4 regions of the Cytobacillus spongiae genome follow, and region 2 is predicted to be linked to each of the others. Evidence: predicted binding sites of a transcription regulator. Region 2 holds the regulator's gene; each other region holds the start of a gene.
What was found. Region 2 encodes Rex, which represses fermentation and respiration genes when NADH is low (regulators of the CRP and FNR family bind a similar motif). Its sites were predicted from a motif close to TTGTGAAATATTTCACAA; they were not measured.

Region 1: the regulator Rex is predicted to act here: its motif matches at 3,159-3,176, upstream of LS684_RS06985 (hemerythrin domain-containing protein).
Region 3: the regulator Rex is predicted to act here: its motif matches at 1,608-1,625, upstream of LS684_RS03545 (TorD/DmsD family molecular chaperone).
Region 4: the regulator Rex is predicted to act here: its motif matches at 3,102-3,119, upstream of hcp (hydroxylamine reductase).

Annotation. Positions count from the first base shown of each region.
Region 1 covers NZ_CP089997.1:1,356,640-1,361,827, forward strand. The annotation lists gene LS684_RS06960 (electron transfer flavoprotein subunit alpha/FixB family protein) at 1-293, shown strand, start outside; gene LS684_RS06965 (FAD-dependent oxidoreductase) at 286-1,581, shown strand; gene LS684_RS06970 (ferredoxin family protein) at 1,581-1,865, shown strand; gene LS684_RS06975 (DUF8096 family protein) at 2,330-2,500, opposite strand; gene LS684_RS06980 (hypothetical protein) at 2,723-3,061, opposite strand; gene LS684_RS06985 (hemerythrin domain-containing protein) at 3,234-3,758, shown strand; gene LS684_RS06990 (phosphotransferase enzyme family protein) at 3,827-4,810, shown strand; gene LS684_RS06995 (ATP-binding protein) at 4,851-5,188, opposite strand, start outside.
Region 2 covers NZ_CP089997.1:303,600-308,787, forward strand. The annotation lists gene LS684_RS01705 (ABC-F family ATP-binding cassette domain-containing protein) at 1-690, opposite strand, end outside; gene moaC (cyclic pyranopterin monophosphate synthase MoaC) at 836-1,324, shown strand; gene LS684_RS01715 (redox-sensing transcriptional repressor Rex) at 1,508-2,161, shown strand; gene LS684_RS01720 (twin-arginine translocase TatA/TatE family subunit) at 2,238-2,423, shown strand; gene tatC (twin-arginine translocase subunit TatC) at 2,441-3,181, shown strand; gene LS684_RS01730 (YdiK family protein) at 3,208-3,414, opposite strand; gene LS684_RS01735 (CPBP family intramembrane glutamic endopeptidase) at 3,415-4,146, opposite strand; gene groES (co-chaperone GroES) at 4,450-4,734, shown strand; gene groL (chaperonin GroEL) at 4,795-5,188, shown strand, end outside.
Region 3 covers NZ_CP089997.1:679,844-685,031, reverse strand. The annotation lists gene LS684_RS03550 (molybdopterin-dependent oxidoreductase) at 1-813, opposite strand, end outside; gene LS684_RS03545 (TorD/DmsD family molecular chaperone) at 831-1,523, opposite strand; gene LS684_RS03540 (PucR family transcriptional regulator) at 1,922-3,487, opposite strand; gene LS684_RS03535 (4Fe-4S dicluster domain-containing protein) at 3,495-4,046, opposite strand; gene LS684_RS03530 (molybdopterin-containing oxidoreductase family protein) at 4,195-5,188, shown strand, end outside.
Region 4 covers NZ_CP089997.1:2,575,404-2,580,591, forward strand. The annotation lists gene LS684_RS13055 (ABC transporter permease subunit) at 1-46, shown strand, start outside; gene LS684_RS13060 (Crp/Fnr family transcriptional regulator) at 143-835, shown strand; gene LS684_RS13065 (hypothetical protein) at 1,320-1,496, opposite strand; gene hcp (hydroxylamine reductase) at 1,741-3,039, opposite strand; gene LS684_RS13075 (Hsp20 family protein) at 3,237-3,740, shown strand; gene LS684_RS13080 (ABC transporter permease subunit) at 3,806-5,188, opposite strand, start outside.

The sequences.
Region 1 (5,188 bases), 1.1 Mb from region 2:
CAAGAGACGTTGTTGAGGCAGGGTGGCTTAAACATGAGCTCCAAATAGGTCAAACTGGTGAAACGGTTACTCCAAAAATCTATTTTGCTATTGGTGTTTCAGGAGCCATTCAACATGTTGTTGGAATGAAGAATTCTGAGATGATCATCGCCATAAATAAAGACCGAAATGCTCCTATATTTGATGTTGCTACTTATGGAATTGTAGGCGACGCAATCCAAATAGTGCCAATGTTAATCGAACAATTCAAAGGTGCATTAATTGAAAAAGGCGGTGAAAAGACTTATGCCTGAGAAATTTGATGTTATTGTAGTTGGAGCAGGACCAGCAGGTACAGCCTGTGCCTTTACATGTGCAAAAAATGGTCTAAAAGTGTTACAGATTGAAAGGGGAGAGTATCCAGGAAGTAAGAATGTAATGGGCGGTGTCCTATATCGAAAGCAATTGGAGGAGATTATTCCAGACTTTTGGAAAGAGGCACCACTTGAAAGACCGATTGTAGAGCAACGTTTTTGGATGATGGATAAGGAATCAACAGTGAATTTTAGCTATAAAGGGTTGGAATGGGGGAGAGAGCCTTATAATAACTTTACTGTTCTAAGAGCACCATTTGATCAATGGTTTGCTCAAAAAGGAGTAAATGAAGGGGTATTGTTAATCAATGAAACCGTTGTAACCGATTGTTTAGTAGAAAATGGGAAAGTGATTGGCGTACGGACAGATCGACCAGATGGAGAGGTATTAGCAGATGTAGTAGTGCTAGCTGATGGTGTCAACTCATTACTTGGAAAAAAATTAGGATTTCATAAAGAATTCCGACCTGATGAGGTAGCCCTTACAGTTATGGAAGTAATTAACCTTCCAAAAGAAAAAATTAACGATCGTTTTAACTTAGAGGATGGCCAAGGATGTACAATAGAAATTTTTGGAGATTCAACCAAAGGCAATTTGGGAACCGCCTTTTTATATACGAATAAAGAGAGCTTAAATATCGGAGTGGGAACTACTCTTTCAAGCATGATGAAAGCTAAATTAAAGCCTTACGATCTTTTAGATCATCTAAAAAACCACCCAATGGTAAAGCCACTATTATCTGGGGGCGAATCTGCTGAGTATTTGGCTCATTTAATTCCTGAGGGTGGATATCATTCCGTACCAAAGGTGATAGGGAATGGAGTACTAGTTATAGGAGATGCGGCACAGCTCGTCAATGCTATACACAGGGAAGGGTCAAATATGGCGATGAGTTCTGGAAAAATGGCGGCTGAAGCAATCGTCAAAGCAAAAGTCAGAAATGATTTTTCAGAAGTTGGTTTAAGTAGTTATCGAGATTCATTATACAATAGCTTCATCATTAAGGATCTAGAAAAATATAAGAATGCTGCACATACCTTTGAACAATACCCGCAATATTTTAAAGATTACATCCCTATGATGAACCAAGCTGCTAGTAAATTTTTCACAGTGGATGGCACACCTAAAAAAGATAAACAAAAGCAAATCATGAAAAGTGTTACAGGTGAAAAAGGTACTTTAAAAGTATTATCTGATATGTATCGTGCCTGGAAGGCGGTGAAGTAATGTCGACCAAAACGATTGAAGAAAAACAGTATTTAGTTCGTTTTAAAGCGGATCACAAGTCTCATTTAACGATAATAGATCACGATATTTGCTTAACCCAATGTCCGGATAAGCTTTGTACCCTGTTTTGTCCAGGAGAAGTATATAAATGGGAAGGGAAACGAATGCAAGTAGGATATGAAGGTTGCCATGAGTGTGGAAGCTGCCGAATTGGATGTCCTACTCAAAATATTAAATGGGAATATCCGAAAGGCGGATATGGTGTCATTTTCAGGTTAGCGTAATCATAATGCGTAAGGGCTAGTTCAATATTTTTTGAACTAGCTTTTTTGTTGCTTAAGATAGTATCAAATTAATCAATCGTTGTTAAGTGCTTCGATATCCAGCTCCTTAGTCATGCCCTAGCCTGACCAAGGAGCCATGCACGATTGCTCCAAGTAGTGAATTATCTATAACTGTGGTAATAGAGGTTTGCATTTAGAGGTGAAGTGAAGAACTTATGTTCAAGAACCGTCCAAAGCTTTTTCCAAAGCCTAGCTCGGTGAAAGGAGCATAAGGTGCTTGTCTCATGTGGTAACGGTGCTACAGAAAAGTCCTTTCATGAGCTGCAGAGGAGACTTGGTGATCTTCACCTGAAAGCGGGCTTTTGGTGAAATTACAAAATCTCAGCAATAGTTTACTTCATAAGAAGACAAAAGAGTTCGTTAATCCCTTTTGTCTTCAATCTGACACATTTACTCAATGAAAATTATATGCTTTTGGTTAACCCGCAGTTTGAGCATTTTCTTAGAAATTGATAATTTTTAACAGAGCTATTAAAATGTGTTGATCCACAATTGTCGCAACGACCGCTTTCTTTATCTGGGTAATCTTGATAATCATAGATTATACTCGTATCTAACTTCTGATCTTCATTCATGAAATCACCTAATCTTGATAGTATTGATTGTTATTGTATCATACGAATGAAAAGTCGTTAAAGCTCATTACCGTGCTTTTTTTATACTGTTTCGTAAGAGATTTAACAAAATCCAAGAATTATTTATTAACTATGTAGGAAAATCACTATCTGTATGAGAATTCACAAAGGAGTCGAAAAAGAAGGGGGAATCCTGAGGGGAACTGAGGAATAACAGAGGAATTAACTAATTTTTTGGCTTAATGTTTCTTTATATAACTGGTCATTTAAACTGGACTTTTCAAGGGTATCGGCATGTTCAAAGGCAGTATCCATACAATCATATAGCTCAGAATAGTATACTGGTTTGTTGCTAATAATACCTTCATCAGTATTCGCAGGAAATACAAACACTCTCCAGCTGTACACTGTTTCATTGTCCTCATTTCGTTTACTTTCAAGAGCAATTAGCCAATGAGAAAAGGCAGATTCATTTTCATCATGGAATAGTAATTCGTAATCACTTCCACCAATAGGAATCAAAGATTTTGGGTAAAAATCCGGGTAATTCAAATCATTCATATCTACAACTCCTTTCATCTCCTTTCATTATATGTGTTAAAAGGAACGAAAAATCATTCAACTTGTTAAAGTTTTTAGAATTTTTAATATTCTATCTTTGTGATGAGTATCACAACATCTTTCTTTTATCCCTTTTATAATGAAGTTAACAAGATGAAAGGGGCTTTTGCTGATGGAAATGCATAGCTGTATTAGTAGTATGATTGGAGCAGAGTCACCAGAGCTTTGCGAGGGACTTAAACAATTGAAGGACGAACATCCACCTTTATTAAATAAATTAGATGAAATCTTAAAAAGATGTAAGTCAATTGAAAGGGCATTTGAACAAGAGCAATTTTCTCATCTCATCAATGATGTTCTATTGTTTAAAGATGAACTAGAGCCTCATTCTGAAAGAGAGGAAGGGGTTCTATTTAAAATGATGGAAGCTTATATAGGAAAGGAAATGGGCCCTCTTGCAGTGATGGAATATGAACATGATCAAGCAAAAGGCTGTATTGGTAAGTTCATTGAAAATACAAAGCAAGATCGTCCTTTTTCAAAAGAAGAAATGATGGAGAATGTCGAACTAATTAAAAATGCATACTTTATTTTAGTTGATCATTTTGCAAAAGAAGAAAAAGTTTTATTTCCAATGGCAGAAAATTTGTTGTCTTTAGAAGAGAAAGTTGAATTGCTTCAGCAAATAAGAAATTAATCGCTTGGAATTATCTATCAGTCCGCACTTAATTGTTGTATAATTCTGTTTATTAAGGGGGGAGTTTGATGGAAGCAAGCGTTGATGTTTTGTTTTCTGCTGAAGTAAGAGGTCATTTTTTCGAGCAATTTGGTTTAAGGTCAGACTATAAAAAACTGGGTGATTTTGAAAACTATGTTTTTGAGGTATATCAAGACGACCAGCCATTTGTTATGAGGGTAACACATAGTACCCATCGAGATGAAGCTGATCTTATATCCGAATTAGATTGGTTGATGTATTTACATGATAAAGGATTGAATGTTCCGCAAACATATCCTTCAAGACAAACCAAATTTGTTGAGTCAAAAATAGTAGAAGATGGTTCCATTTTCTATGCTAGCCTGTTCTCGAAAGTCCCTGGAGCAATGGTATCAATTAATAGTAGTGAATTTAATGAGGATTTATTTTTTCTTTGGGGAAAGACAATTGGTGCAATGCATAAAGTGACAAAGGATTATGTTCCAGCTGAACAAATTAAAAAAAGGCCAGAGTGGGTAGAAGAGGATCTATTGAATATAGATAAGCATATCCCTGTTAACGAAGTAGTTGTAGTAGAGAATACGAAGAAGCTCATCCATGAACTCAAGGGGTTACCTGTAAATGATCGGAATTATGGTTTGATTCATTCTGATGTACATACAGGAAATTTCTTTCTTGATCATGATCAAATCTATGTATTTGATTTTGACGATTGTGGTTATCATTGGTATAGCTCAGATATCGCTATCCCCCTCTACTATTCTGTATTATATAAGAAGGTCGATGATAAGAGTGAATTTGCAAGCAAATTTATGTCCGCTTTTCTTAAGGGGTATAATGAAGAGTATACATTGTCACCGAACTTTAATAATGAACTGCCGCTGCTTTTAAGGCTAAGAGATGTCGTTCTATATGCTGTTTTAAATAAGAAAATAGCACCTGAAGATCGAAGCCAAAACCTAACGATTATGATGAAGGAAATAAAGCACAGAATTGAGAATGAACAAGTAATTGTAAACATTAGAAGATAAGAGTAGCAAAAGAGTAAGAGCATAGAAATCATCTATGCTCTTACTCTTTTGCTAAGGGAAGTGTAATAGTTACTTTTGTCCCGTTATTTTCTTTGCTTGAAATCGATATCTCTCCATTAAAAGATTCGATAATTCGTTTGCAAACAACAAGTCCTAATCCAGTTCCTGTTTCTTTCGAAGTATAGAATGGGTTGAAGATCTTGTCCATATCAGCTTTAGGGATTCCTATTCCTGTATCCGTTATTGTGATGGTAGAGGTATTCTCTAACTTTATTAAAGAAATTGTTAAAGAGCCATTTGGCTTCATTGATTCAAAAGCATTTTTAGTTACATTCAATATTACTTGTTTCATTTGATCTTTTGTACAAAGAATCATCA
Region 2 (5,188 bases):
GACGACTTTATCAAGGAAATAGCGATCATGGGATACAATTAATATGGCACCTGAATAGCTCTGTAAATACTGCTCCAGCCATGTTAAGGTTTCAATATCAAGATGGTTCGTCGGCTCATCAAGAATTAGAATATCTGGCTTTGATAATAAGAGCTTGGCCAGAGCGAGCCTCGTTTTTTGTCCACCGCTTAAAGTAGATATAGTTGTCGAATAATCAAAGTCATGAAAATGTAATCCGTGGAGGACTGAACGGATATCAGACTCGTATTGATAGCCGCCCCGCTCTTTAAATTCCACCTGAAGCAAATCATACTCTTTTAAGATGCGCTCATACTCAGTAGGCTGATCAAAGATATTTGGGTTCGCCATCTTTTCTTCTAATCTGCGCAAATCTTTTTCCATTTGACGAAGATGGTTGAACACGGTAAGCATTTCATCCCAAATCGATAATTCTGAAGCGAGTCCTGTGTTTTGAGCAAGATAGCCAATTTCGACTCCTTTTGGTTTAATCATGTCTCCAGATTCATAGGAAAGCTGTCCTGCAATGATCTTTAAAAGAGTCGACTTACCTGCACCATTTCGCCCAACGAGCGCTATTCGGTCCCTGGATTGTACTTCTAGCTTTATATTCGATAAAATAAGGTCAGCACCAAAATATTTATTTAATTGGTTTACTTGTAATAAAATCATGTTCTTTCACCTCAATGTTATAGAAATAGTGTAACTTATCTTCTATAATTCGAGCAATAAGAGTAAACTTGTGAAGTAACGTACAAAGTTCATACACAGATGGAATAAAATAGTGTATATTTTGATAGAGAGGTGTTTTTTAAAGATGACAGAATTTACACACTTTAATCAAGAAGGAAGAGCAAAGATGGTGGATGTGAGTGATAAGCCAGAAACAATAAGAACGGCAATTGCTCATTCTAGCATTACAGTTAATAAAGAAATTTATGAGAGAATTACTAATCAACAAATGAAAAAAGGGGATGTGCTTGCCGTCGCCCAGGTAGCTGGAGTCATGGCTTGTAAAAAAACGAGCGAGCTAATTCCAATGTGCCATCCACTCCCATTAACTGGAGTAGACATATCATTTGCATGGACAGTGAAAGAGGAAGACTATATTCTAGAAATAGAAGCAGCCGTCAAAACAAAGGGTAATACAGGTGTTGAAATGGAAGCGCTAACAGCTGCGTCCGTTTGTGCCCTTACTGTCTATGATATGTGTAAGGCAGTTGATAAAGGAATGGTAATAGGTCAAACGTATTTAGTAGAGAAAACAGGCGGGAAAAACGGTGACTTTAAACGAGAAAAGCTATAGTAAAAAAGAATCTTTCTGGTAAAGGGACTTAGCAGGATGACTATTTGTGTGGAGATACACGAAGAAATCTCTTGATGAAGAAGGATGACTGCACCATCTGAGAGCCTACAGAAGGTTAACGAAGATTAACGGTCTCTTAAGGAAAACAACAAATACTAGAGTAGGGGAGCGGGGGAGATTGATATGAATAATGAAACCATCAAAATTCCGCAAGCGACAGCCAAGCGGCTGCCATTATATTATCGTTTTTTAAAAAACTTACATTCTTCAGGAAAACAGCGGGTTTCATCTGCTGAGTTAAGTGAAGCCGTAAAGGTCGATTCTGCAACAATACGTAGAGATTTTTCTTATTTTGGTGCTTTAGGAAAGAAGGGATATGGGTATAATGTGAATTATTTATTATCCTTCTTTCGAAAAACACTCGACCAGGACGAGCTTACAAAGGTTGCGTTAATTGGGGTCGGAAACTTAGGAACGGCATTTTTAAATTATAATTTTTTAAAGAATAATAATACAAAGATCGAAATTGCTTTTGATGTGTCCGAAGATCGCGTCGGGAAAAAAATCGGAAGTGTTCCCATCTATCACATGGATGACCTTGAAGAAAAGATTAAAGAACATGATGTGCAGGTAGCGATCTTAACCGTACCAGCGCCAGTTGCGCAAACGATTACCGATCGAATTGTAGAGGTCAATATTAAGGGGATTTTGAATTTTACACCGGCTCGATTAAATGTGCCTTCAACGATTCGTATTCATCATATTGATTTGGCAGTTGAGCTTCAGTCTCTCGTCTATTTCTTAAAGCATTATCCGAATGAACAAGTGGAATCTTAAATTTATTCTATCCAATAGAAAACAGTTGAACATCAGTATAAAAACGTTATGATAGAGAAAGGGAGGTGAGGCTAAAATGATGAACGTTGGTATGGGAAGCCTCTTACTAATTGTATTTGTAGCATTATTAGTATTCGGTCCAAAAAAGCTACCTGAGCTTGGTAAAGCGGCAGGAAATACACTTCGTGAGTTCAAGAATGCGACGAAGGGTCTAGCGGACGACGATGACGATGATGTGAAAAAAGATAAAGAAGTTAAGTAATGTTAGGATGAAGCGTTATGGATTCTCATAAAGACATGACGATGTTTGAACATATAGGTGAATTAAGAAAACGGCTAGTGATTTCAGTCGTTTTCTTCTTTATTGCTGTCATTTTGAGCTTTTTCGTAGCTGAGCCGTTAATAGTCTTCCTGCAAAATGCAGATGAGGCAAAAGAGCTTACGATGAATGCGTTCCGTTTAACGGATCCGATTAAAGTGTACATGCAATTTGCCTTTATTATTGCCTTTGTTCTTACATCACCTGTTATTTTATATCAATTGTGGTCATTTATTAGTCCAGGTCTCTATGAAAAAGAACGAAAGGTTACATTAAGCTATATTCCCATCTCGGTTCTATTATTTATCGGGGGGATTGCTTTTTCTTACTTTATTCTCTTTCCGTTTGTCATAGACTTTATGACCCGAATTTCCGACCGATTAAATATTAACCAAGTGATTGGAATCAATGAATATTTTCAGTTTTTATTTCAGCTAACACTCCCATTTGGATTTTTATTTCAATTGCCGGTTGTGATTATGTTTCTAACGAGGCTTGGATTAGTTACGCCAATGTTTTTAAGCCAAGTTCGGAAATATGCCTATTTTGTATTAATTGTCATTGCAGCATTTATTACTCCACCAGAATTATTATCTCATTTAATGGTGACTGTCCCGCTACTGCTCCTATATGAAGTAAGCATCATCATTTCCCGTTTTTCTTATAAAAAAGCACAGGAATCGATGGAATCCTATGATTAAAAAAATGAGCCTCCCAAGCGAGAGGCTCATTTTTTGTTTTCCACTTTTTTGAGCTTGAAGTGAAACATGATCATGCGTATGCCTGAACCAAGGTCGAAGGTGGCAAGCATGATAAATAAATAGGTAATAAATCCATATTCGCCGCTTTCCCTTACATTTTGTACAGCAAATAAGGTAAAAATTAATCCAAGACATACGTAAACGATGCCAGAGAACAGTGGTGACCTTCTCATCTAAAATCCTCCAATAAAGCTCTGAATTTTCTCTGCTTCCCGGAGCATCTTCTCGATCTCCTCTTTAAATACCGATTGTGTAATGACAACAAATGTGTTCATTGCGACATGAGCAAAGATCGGTACAAGAATCCGTTTGGTTTTTACATACAGAAAGGCAAAGGTAAAGCCCATGGCTGTATATAGAAGCACATGCTCAGGTTCTAAGTGTGCAAACGCAAAGATAACAGAGCTGATAATTCCAGAGATAACGAAATTAAATTTTTTATATAAGCTGCCAAAAATAATTTTTCTAAACACAATTTCCTCAAGAATGGGGCCGATAATTGAGCTAACAAGCATCACGATTGGAAAAGCTTCAATAATTGATATGATTTGCTCGGTATTTTCAGAGCCCACCTCAATCCCAATCAATCGTTCGATGTTTGCTGCCACGATTTGTGCGAAGAGAGCAAGAAATACTCCGCCAATAGCCCATGAGACGGATTGCCCGATGGTTGCCCGATCGCGTTCAAGGGAAGGTGTTTTCATTTCTTTCCTTAACACAATTAGGATTAGAATGAACGCGAGAGTGAAGCTAAAAACAAGCCAGAAGGATACCGCTCCTATTGCCATCGTATCTTCAGGTCTTCCAAACAGTACACCAAAAAACATAATAATGGGAGGTGCAACAACTCCGGAAAGATGCATGGCTAAGTATATGATTAAGATAATCCAATACTCTTTCTTCAAATTAGTGTCTCCTTTATTCAAATAATTAGGCACTCGTTCTTTATTCTACTAGTAATCGCAATGAACTATCAAATACCAAGGTCCAACTTTTTAAACTTAAAGGGATAAAATGAAAAAACAAGAGTATACTTGTAAAGGTTGTACAAAAGGTTATTCAAAAATTGATAAATTATGAAAAAAATTTAATCATGATGCTTGCAAAAAGATATCAGATTCATTAATATAATAATTGTGTTAGCACTCAATAGATGAGAGTGCTAATAAGAATAAAAATTTACATATTATTTGAGGAGGTTGTTTCACTTGTTAAAGCCACTAGGTGATCGCGTAGTAATTGAGCTTGTTGAAACGGAAGAAAAAACTGCAAGCGGTATCGTTTTACCGGATACAGCGAAAGAAAAGCCTCAAGAAGGTAAAGTTGTAGCTGTAGGTAATGGTCGTGTTCTAGAAAGCGGTGAGCGTGTTGCTCTAGAAGTAGCAGAAGGCAATCGCATTATCTTCTCAAAATACGCTGGAACAGAAGTGAAATTTGAAGGCAAGGAATATTTAATTTTACGTGAAAATGACATCCTTGCTGTAGTTGAATAAGAAAACACTCGGTCAAACAGATAGATAACAAAGCAAATATTTCGAGGAGGTTTTTTAACAATGGCTAAAGAAATTAAATTTAGTGAAGACGCTCGTAGTTCAATGCTTCGTGGTGTTGATGCTCTAGCAAACGCTGTTAAAGTAACTCTTGGACCTAAAGGTCGCAACGTGGTTCTTGAGAAGAAATTCGGTTCTCCATTAATCACAAATGATGGTGTAACAATTGCGAAAGAAATCGAACTAGAAGATGCTTTCGAAAACATGGGAGCAAAGCTTGTAGCTGAAGTTGCAAGCAAAACAAACGATGTTGCTGGTGACGGTACAACAACTGCTACTGTACTGGCACAAGCCATGATTCGTGAAGGTCTTAAAAACGTAACAGCTGGTGCAAACCCTGTTGGAATCCGCAAAGGAATCGAAAAGGCAGTGGCAGCAGCAGTTGAAGAATTAAAAG
Region 3 (5,188 bases), 380 kb from region 2:
TGGCCGGCACGGAATATGCTTATCTGCTAGAGTCTTAACAGATGGACTGACAGAAGGATCGACAAAGATGAATTTTGCACCAGCTTTTTTCGCTTGTAAAAGATTGTAGCTTGGGTTTCCAAGATTGGATCGAGTTGGATTTGAACCCCACATCACAATAAGCTTCGCATTACGCCAATCCAATCTGTCATTTCCGCTCCATGACATAAATCCTGCCATAGTTTCCTGTGGGATTGACCATGCCCCTGATGAAGATGAGCCCCAGCGAACCATCGCTCCACCATAGAAATTTAGAAGACGGCTAGTTCCAACAATAGATTTATTACCATAGTTCTCTTTCACTCTTTTTAACTCAGTGGCAATCAAATCAAGCGCCTCATCCCAAGATATGCGGACCCATTCGTCTTTTCCTCGTAGCTCTTTCTTTCCGCCACCAGGCTCCCAGTTTTTACGTTTCATTGGATATTTAATTCTATCTGCTCCAAATACTTGATGTCTTTGTGAACGTCCACGGTGGCACCCTCTTTGTTGTGGATAATCTGGACTATCTTCGTGCGTATCATCCGTTTTCTGTCTTACAACCACACCATCAACCACTAGTGCTTTGTTAAGGCAACGTCCTCCACAATTATGCCAGCAAGCGGCTGTCATCCATTTTCCTTCTGTTTCTAGTTTTTCTGCTGCTACTCTTGAATCAATTTTTGTCAGACCATATGATGGCACAACTGCAGCGGCTGTTAATGCTGTACTCCAACCTAGAAATGCTTTGCGGCTCATTCGATGATCCAATGCTTTCTTTAAAAAGTTTGACATAAAAACACCTCCAGTGTTTATATCCTTAACTTAGAAGACAACTCATCTAAGCAAGTCTGATCGATTATCAAAAATCCATTAAGGACGTTAACCATACCTTTATAGAAATTGGTATCAGCGTGCTCAATAACGTTACTTCTAAACATAGGAATCCAATTTAATAAATGCTCTCTCAGGAAATATCTTTGGTCAGTCAATATTTTAATTAATTGAGGGATATCATCATTGATTAATAGTTCATTAGTTAATTTGCTAAGCTGATACATGAAATCGAGTTCCAATCCTAAATGATCTTCTGCTTCTCTCCCATAATGGAATGGTTCAAAGGAATATTCTAGATAAAATCTCCTTACCCGTAATGTTTCTTCTTGAAAGAGAAGTCCGTCTTTGTTTACATAAGAAGATCCCCACATTGGAGCTGGTAATTGATATGGACCAATGAACATTTTGGTATAGTCCCAGTGAAGTCCATCAAAATTTGAATTCATATCAAATATTTCAAAATAATGGTTAACTAAATCTACACCTTCTATTAGTAATGTGTGTTCTTCTTTGAAGGGAAAAAATTTGATAACACCATCCTGAAATTTTTCAACTAGTTCCTTCGTTGGTTCTTCTAAAAAAGTTCTACGTAGAATGTCATAAGCGAACACTCTCAGCTCTAGTAGATTTTGAATCTCCTTTAAATCGGTTTGAATAACCTGATTCATCTTAGTTCCACCTCTTTCGATTGTAGTGTAGACGTGCAATGGACAATTTAATAGATATCCCCAAAATTATCTTTGAATATTATATTGTGTAATACTTCACAAATTAAAAGCTAGGGGATTGCCCTTACAGTTCTCTGTTTACTAGAACAATGACTCTATGTTTCTATTCTATCGGTCATGTCTCTCGAAAGGGAGTGTACGATTCTCCATAGTTACAGACTCACAATTGTGTAATAATCACAGTTAGATTCCACTCAAAAATTATATAATTGGACATTTTATGAAAGGCAAGATTAATTACAATTTAATTTTTCTTCTAATAGTCTGAAAAATAAATAGATCTAGCCTTTTAAAAGTAAAAGCTAGATCTATTTTATCTGTATCATATTTGAGATAGCTTACAAGTTAATAAATGAGCGAATTTTTAAAGCCACCATTAAATTCATAAATTCTTCTGGATCCTGTAAATTAATCCCTGTCTTATCTTCGATTTTTTTGATACGGTTACGTAATGTATTCGGATGGACAAACAGTGCTTCAGAAACGTCACTAATAATGCCTTGATGTTGAATATAGACCTTTAAAGTATTTATAAAATCCGTACCATGATCTCGATCACTTTCTAAAAGAACAGATAGATATTCCTGACAATAATCAAATAATATCTCTTGGTGTATATGAATTAAGAGACGCAGAACTCCCAAATCATTAATATGAAAAACACTCCTATTTTCAAGCCAAATTTTCCCGAATCTTAATGCTTGGATTGCTTCCTGATAACTTTTATTTAAAAAGGTAGCATCTCGATACCACTTTCCTATTCCTATTGATATTTGACAATAGGCAAAGTGCTCATTAATCACCTTTTCTATTTGGTTTGCCACTGCTAAAACACGGTTATTTCTTTCGCTATTCGTACAATCTTCCCCATCCTCTAATAAAACAACAATCTGGTCTTGAAATGGAAATACGATAATAGTTTCCTCCATATCAGCTTTTTTTTCTACTATTAAAAAGACCATTTCATCCAACCAATCCATGTTAGACATCAAATCATCAGACACATCAACATGGATTATAAGCAAATGATGAGGGATTTCTAAATTCCACCCCCATGTTTTTGCCTGTGTAATCATCACTTTTTGTGATTGAAATTTATGATACAGAAGATCATACACAAAATGCTCCTGCATAATCTGTTGCTGTTCACGAAACATTCCTTCCGTTTGCAAAATAAGCGCTGTTAAACCAATAAATTTATCAATCATTTTTTTCTGCCAATCAACTAAAGAATTTAAAACCAATAAACTATGTTTAAGGACTCCTGCAATATTAACCGAATATACTTTGAACCCTTCATCCTCATTCGTTGAAATGGTGATAGAATCTTCATTCATCCCCTGGATCTCTCTCAGATGTGCATTTAGCCAGCGATGTGCTACTTTTAATTCCATCTCACTTCCCGTTTGCCAAAGAAGTTGTTGATTTTCATTTAAATAAAGAAAGGGAGTTCCCAAGCCTTTTGATAATTCACTAGCCAATTTTGTTACCCCACTCTCCATCGCACCTGCCAGTTCCTTACTCAACTTTGAATAAAAATAAGCATTCTGTCCTTTATATTGAAAAACATTTAATGAAGCAAGGTCCATTATTTGAATAAGCGGTAATTTGCATTCTTCATAAAGAGTAAGTACTTCTTGTTTTAAAAGTGCTTTATCTTCAGCAAATACTACTATTGATATCAGATTAGGGTCTTGAATTAATTGATTAGCAACAGACCTTCTATTTAATCTCTCCAATTCTTCTCCAGCTGTAATTGTTACAATTGTTGGATTTTCTAGCAATTGGTTAGGAATTTGTTGAGTGATTGAATTAAAATAAAGTAGTTGCTTTGGTAAAGGAGTAAGAAACTTTAACTGAAACAGAGGGACATTTAATAACAATCCTTGTAACGAATCTTTCATGCAGACATCACCCTTCTCTTAGAAACATCAGACCCGTTAGCTTCTTTTTAATTAATACTGATGGGTTTGTGAACCCTACAAGAGGAATATTTGCTTCACGGAAGTCATATGTTTTTCGTTCCTTCATATTGACCTCTATTATTCCAATGGCATTTGTAATGCAGTTTTCGACACAGACAGGCTTTAATCCTTGATCTAGTCTTTCTACACAGAGATTACATTTATCTACTCGGTTTGTTCTAGGATTTATTTTGGGAGCGTGAAATGGACAAGCTGTGACACATCGCATACATGCCTGGCATCTATTAGAGTCAAGGATAACTACTCCATCACTACGCTTTTGATAATTATTTTGTGGGCAAATAGAGATACATACAGGGTTTAAACAATGGTTACAAGAAATGGAAAAATAGATAAGTGCATCGGAACCTTCTTTAATCGTAATGACATTCCTTCGATGTACATCCGTTAAACCATGAAAAGTATTACAAGACATTTCACAGGTTTTGCAATTTATACACTTATTAAGGTCAACGGAAAACATAAATTGATTGAGCAAGATACTTCCCTTCTTTTCAAAAAAATATTTTCTGCCCCACTTTATTAGTATAAAATATGGAAAAGGCAAAAATTATCTTTTGAACGACAATCTTGTGAAGTTTTTCACGTAATAACACCCAGTGCATCTTGAATAGGAGTGAAAAGTTTTGGAGAAAACAACAAAAAATCAATATCATCATGCATGCCCACGAAATTGTTTCAGTAATTGCAGCATGAATTCAACAGTTGAGAATGGACAATTATTTTCATTAACTGGTATGCCAAAACATCCTTATACACAAGGGAAGCTTTGTGCTAAAGGTTATTCATATTTAGAAAAAAATAGTCACTTAGAACGGCTTAGATACCCCTACTTTCAAGAAATAAAAGGTTCTGGAAAGTTTAAGCAAATCACATGGAACAAAGCTTTTGATATCATATTATGTGAACTATTGAACATAGATATGAAATATGGAGATTTTCTTCCTCTTGCTCTTTTTAAAGGAACAGGTAATGTTGGGGTACATCATTTTGTCACAGACCATTTCTTCAATAGCCTAAGTAAAACAACAAGGGTCCACGGCTCTTCTGCGCCATCTACAGGATTTGAAGCTATTCAATATGATATGGGAACTGTTAAAATGTCAGACCCTCATGCTATTAAGGATTCTGGGATGATTCTCGTATGGGGTGCAAACCCTGCAGCAACAAACATTCACCTAATACCTTTTATTATTGAAGCTAAAACGAAAGGTGCTAAGCTCGTGGTCATTGACCCAATATATACTCAAACTGCTGAGCTTGCTGACTTATATATTCAAATTTCCCCCAGTACAGATGGAGCTTTAGCAAATATTTTAATAAAAGAACTGCTTAAAACGAATCATTACGATAAGGAGTTTGTGGATAACCATTCTTATGGAAGTTATCCGTTTTTTGATACTATTAAGCAAATTGATATAGACACTTATCTACAAAAATGTGGTATTAGTGAAGAAGCTGTTCTTATTTTATTGGATTGGATAAAAGGTGCCAGTGCGGTTTCTCATATCATAGGCATTGGACTTCAAAAGCACACTAATGGTGGACAAAGTATTCGAGCTATTGAAGCTTTGGCAGCTGTTCACGGGGATATTGGGAAAAAAGGCAGCGGAATCTACT
Region 4 (5,188 bases), 1.8 Mb from region 2:
CGAAGGGCTAAAAAAGGTTTTTTCGAAAAAAGTTCGATATATTTAGATGTTCAGCCCTTTTTGACAACACTTTTTTTGCTAAAATAAGAGTATTCATTAGAATGGAGAATGTATTTCATCATTCATAAGAGGTGTCGAAAAAATGGAGCGAGTTGAAATTAAAGAGGTGTTGTCAAAGTTTTCCTTATTTAGGGAATTAAATAATCAAGAAATCGATAAGATCATTGAAATTTCAATTCCTCGTGACTGGAAAAAAGGCAATCACATATTCATGCAGGATGAACCGATTGAAAATGTGTATTTTATAGTGGATGGAAAAATCAAAATCTACAAGAGTGATATCAATGGAAAAGAACAAATAGTAGCGATATTAAAGCAAGGCGAAATGTTTCCACATGTAGGTTTTTTTCGAAAGGGCAATTATCCAGCCTATTCAGAAGCATTAGAGGATTGCACCCTAGTGGTTGTTCCTATAAATCAATTTGAAAAAGTGTTGATTGCTAACCCAGAATTAAGCATAAAGGTTTTTAAAGTTCTTGGGGAGAAAATAGTGGATCTTCAAGAACGGCTAGAAGCACAAATTCTAAATAACACGTACGAACAAATTATTAAGCTCATCGTTCGACTAGGAAACTTACATGGACAAGAAACCGCTGATGGAAAAATAGTGCTAAAAGCTGATTTCACAAACAAGGATCTAGCCAACATGATCGGAACAACAAGAGAAACCGTCAGCAGAACATTAACGAAAATGAAGAAAAAGCAGTTACTCGAAGTGACGGCAAATGGAGATATGATTTATGAAAAAGAATCGCTCTTGGATGAATTGATTTAAGGCAAGGATGATATTTGTAGTAGGTGATTGGAACCGAAGGTGTGTAAAACTCTTGAGGAATAAAGAGGAAAAGTCAAGACCCCGAAAGCGAGCTGAGGAGGCTTGACTTCCTCCCTGCGGAAAGCAAGTGGCGGAGCATAATGAAACGAACTCACATTGGCACAATCAAACTATTAAGCGAAAGCTATATTCATTGATTTGAAGTGTGAAAACTATGGTAGTTGCTCAGTTCCCCTCATAACTAGCGCGATTTACCATGTATGGTGGCAGAATTTCTGGACTAGGAGAACAGGTAAGACCAAGGAAGTGATTTAGTCGATGAGGAGGCTCACCGCCCTCCCTTAAAGCGAAACAACCTGTCACTTCAGAGTTAGCGTCAGTGAGCCTCCCAAATTTGTCCCAAGATAAGCCAGCGCCTGCAGCGAAAATCACCCTTTCAACAGCTCTTCCATCGTAAATCCATAGAATTCACTTCAATGACCCTTTACCTTGTTAATACATAATAGATGACATAGAACCAACTAAAGAACCCGTGAATAATGGCCCAGAGAACAGATTGATGAATACTCCAAGATATTGCAATTGCTAAAGCCGAACCAAATGTAATCGCACTTTTTGAACCAGTAGGCGCATGATACCTTTTTTCTGATCGTTCCTTCATATCCAACTCCCCTTCAACTATCCTTAATTCTGAAATCTATTCAATATATAATATTACCCATCAAAACACTTATTCCTGCCAACATCTTATTTTCCATTTTTCTAACTTCCTCTCAAAAAAATAGCATACCAATCCGTTAACGAATTGGTATGCTATATGGGCAAGAATTTAAGTTTGCCTTATTTATGTTCTCGTTATCTAGTAAAATTAACCGCTATCATTAGAGATACACAAACCAACTAACTTACTTGGCAGATAGCTCCAGCATTTCTTCCATATCCTCTTTTGCCGTTCCAATTAATTTTAAGTTAAAGGTTTCTTGTAAAACATTCATCACACCTTCAGAGATGAATTCAGGCGGCTTCGGCCCAATGCGAATGTCTTTAATCCCTAGACTAAATAACCCTAATAAAATCGCTACCGCTTTTTGTTCGAACCAAGATAAGACAATACTAACTGGAAGCTCATTAATTTCACATTCAAACGCATCTGCTAATGCTTTCGCAATTTTCACAGTTGACCCTGAATTATTACATTGCCCTAAGTCAATATATCTTGGAATCTCTGTTCCAGGAACGACACCGTAGTCTACATCATTGAAACGGAATTTCCCGCAAGATGTGGTTAAAATGACGGTTTCTGGAGGTAATGATGTGGCTAGCTCGCGGTAGTATTCTCCGCCTTTTCCAGGTGCGTCACAGCCTGCAATAACAAAGAATCTTTTAATTTTTCCTGCTTTAACTGCATCGATTACTTCTGGTGCAAGTCCTAATACGGTTTCATGGTGGAAGCCTGTTAGTAATGTTTCATCAGACTCAATATTTGCCTCTGGAAGCTCTAATGCGCGATTGATTAGCGGACTAAAGTCATCATTCTCGATCTTTAACACATTTTCAAGGCCTGCTACTTCATATGAGAACATCCGATCGGCATATGTACCTTTGATCGGCATCACACAGTTAGTTGTGGCCAAAATAGCTCCTGGGAACTTCTCAAATAAGCGTCGTTGATCATACCATGCTTTTCCGATATTCCCCTTCAGATGGGCATATTTCTTTAACTGTGGGTATCCGTGTGCAGGAAGCATTTCTGAATGGGTATAAATATTGATTCCTTTACCTTCTGTTTGCTTCAAAAGCTCCTCAAGTGCAAATAAGTTATGACCTGTTACAATAATAGATTTGCCTTCAATTTTATTTTGGGAAACACGAATGGGCTGCGGAATACCTAGCCTTTTCGTATGTGCTTCATCTAACACTTCCATCATTCGAACGGCTGATTGTCCAACCTTCATTGCCATATCAATATGTTCTTGTACATTAAAATTAGAGTTTGTTAATGTCATATATAATGCTTCATGTGTTGTAGCATCTACAAAAGGGTCGGTATACCCAAGTTGATTAGCATGTGTTCGGTAAGCTGCGATTCCTTTTAACCCAAAGATAATCGTATCTTGTAAACTTGCAATCGTTTCATCTTTTCCACAAACTCCAATTATTTTACATCCCCCAGATGGAGTTTGCTCACATTGATAACAAAACATATTCATATCCCCTCTCTACCTTCTTATTACAGTTTTAGAATACCTTTCAAAAGCCTAACTTAGTGTGATTCGTATCACACCTCTAGGAACTGTCAAAAATCGTTCATATTTACTTCACTTGAAATGAAAATCAGAGAACAGCTTGCTTCCAAGAACAACGCCTATTCTCGTGCATATATTATCAAGGAGGAAAACTGTTGAGAGGAGATGAAGACATGTCTTCTAAACCACCTAAAGATGACCACCAACAAAAACGCAATCGGAATGAACCTTTCGGTGAGATCATGAAATCGATGAATCATTTTTTCAACGAAAGACCTGTTAAAGGACTTTTACAAAACATTGATGATTTTTTTCAATCACCATTTCCAGCCACGCCATCGTTTCGTGTCAATCATGTGGAAAAGGATCACGAGCATATCATTACCGCAGAGCTTCCAGGTATAAAGAAGGACCAAATCCACATCGATATTCTAAACCATACTTTATCGATTACTGTTCAACATCAAGAATCAGTTTTCGAAGAGGACCAAGCGCAGAAAATGTATCGAAAACAGCAGCATATACAAAAAATGAGTCGATCCATTATGCTGTCTCACCCCATTCCAGAAAAACAGGTAAAAGCATCCTACAGAGATGGGTTGCTTCAAATTAAAGTTCCCAAACCGAAAGGGAAAACGGTCATCATTGATGCAGAGTAATATCCAAAAAAACGGCACCGTCAAATTGTGAGAGCAAACAATTGGCGGTGCCGTTTCGTTGTTAACTATTTTTGTACGTTTTTCGTATCGAGCCAGTTGTTAAAATAATCGGTTGGCACTTCGAAATAAGCTTTTGAAAAGGAAACGAATTCTTCCGTATCCACTTCTTTGTACTTAAAATGCTCATAATAATCCTGCAAAAAGGCAACAGCAACTTCTTTTGGATGATCTCCCAGATTCCGATATTTTTCAAGAATCATCTGATAGATTTCAATTGCTGGTTGACCGTATAAATAACCGGTATGTTTTAATTCATCTACCGTTACATTCGAATGCTGCCTTCCTAACTCTAGCTCTTCGATTCGCTTCATCCGGGATCTAGGAAGGGAAAATGCGATAGAATCTCTTTGGTTCTGTCCGACAAAATAATAAAGGGATGTTGCAAACTCAGTAATGCCTTCGTCAATCCAGCCCTCATGGTACGGATCATTTGAAACGACACCATAAAAGTACTGATGGGCAATTTCATGTACGATGGAAAGTTCAAAAAAAGAATCATCATTAACATATGGATTAACTGTTACGATTCCTGGGTATTCCATAAAAGGACCATCATCAAACACAATATCTAACTGTTGATGAGGATACTCCCCAATATTCTGTTGGTAAAAGGATAGTGCGTCTTTTGCAATCTCAAGAGCTTGATCAGGATCTTTATCATGATCTTCTTTCGCAAACAGGCGAATTTTGACACCATCGTCGACCTCCGTCTCATAAACCTTCATATCTTTGATAATCGCAATAAAGTAATCTCTCACCTTCTTCATTTTCACTGTCCCTTTATTTTGCTCAAGCTCTCCATCTTTGTCCGCTGTTGAAACGATGGAATAGCCAGCTGGTAGCTCGTAGGCCACACGGAAATCGGAGAAATCGGTATGATACGTTTCTACCCCTTCAGAGTATGGGCCTTTGTTCCATTTTCCTCCTTGATAAGTAGCGAGCATTGGGTACCATTGTGCTAAATAATAATTTTCATCCACCTTTGAAAAACGGTTCCCTTCCTCAGGGACGGTAAAAGAATACGTAATTTCAACAGTGGCCTTATCCCTTTTTTTCAGCTCTTCCGATAATTTAATCGTAAACGTATCTTCTGTTAAGTCGTAAGTCTGTTCCACTCCATTCGCTTTTACACTCTGAATATTAACTTGTGCACTTCCCTTTACACTTTTAAAGGAATGACCCTCTCTAAATACATTTGGGATAAAATAAAACACAATATCTTCCCAGCTATCGTTAGAATGATTCTTGACCTCAATCGAAGCATTTGTCGTAAACTCCCCTTCTTCATTCATTCTTAACGAGAGATCATACTTCGCCTTACTACCATTTTTCACGCCGACATCATCATCCTTTGTCATATATACATAGGATCCAGCAGTGATGAATAA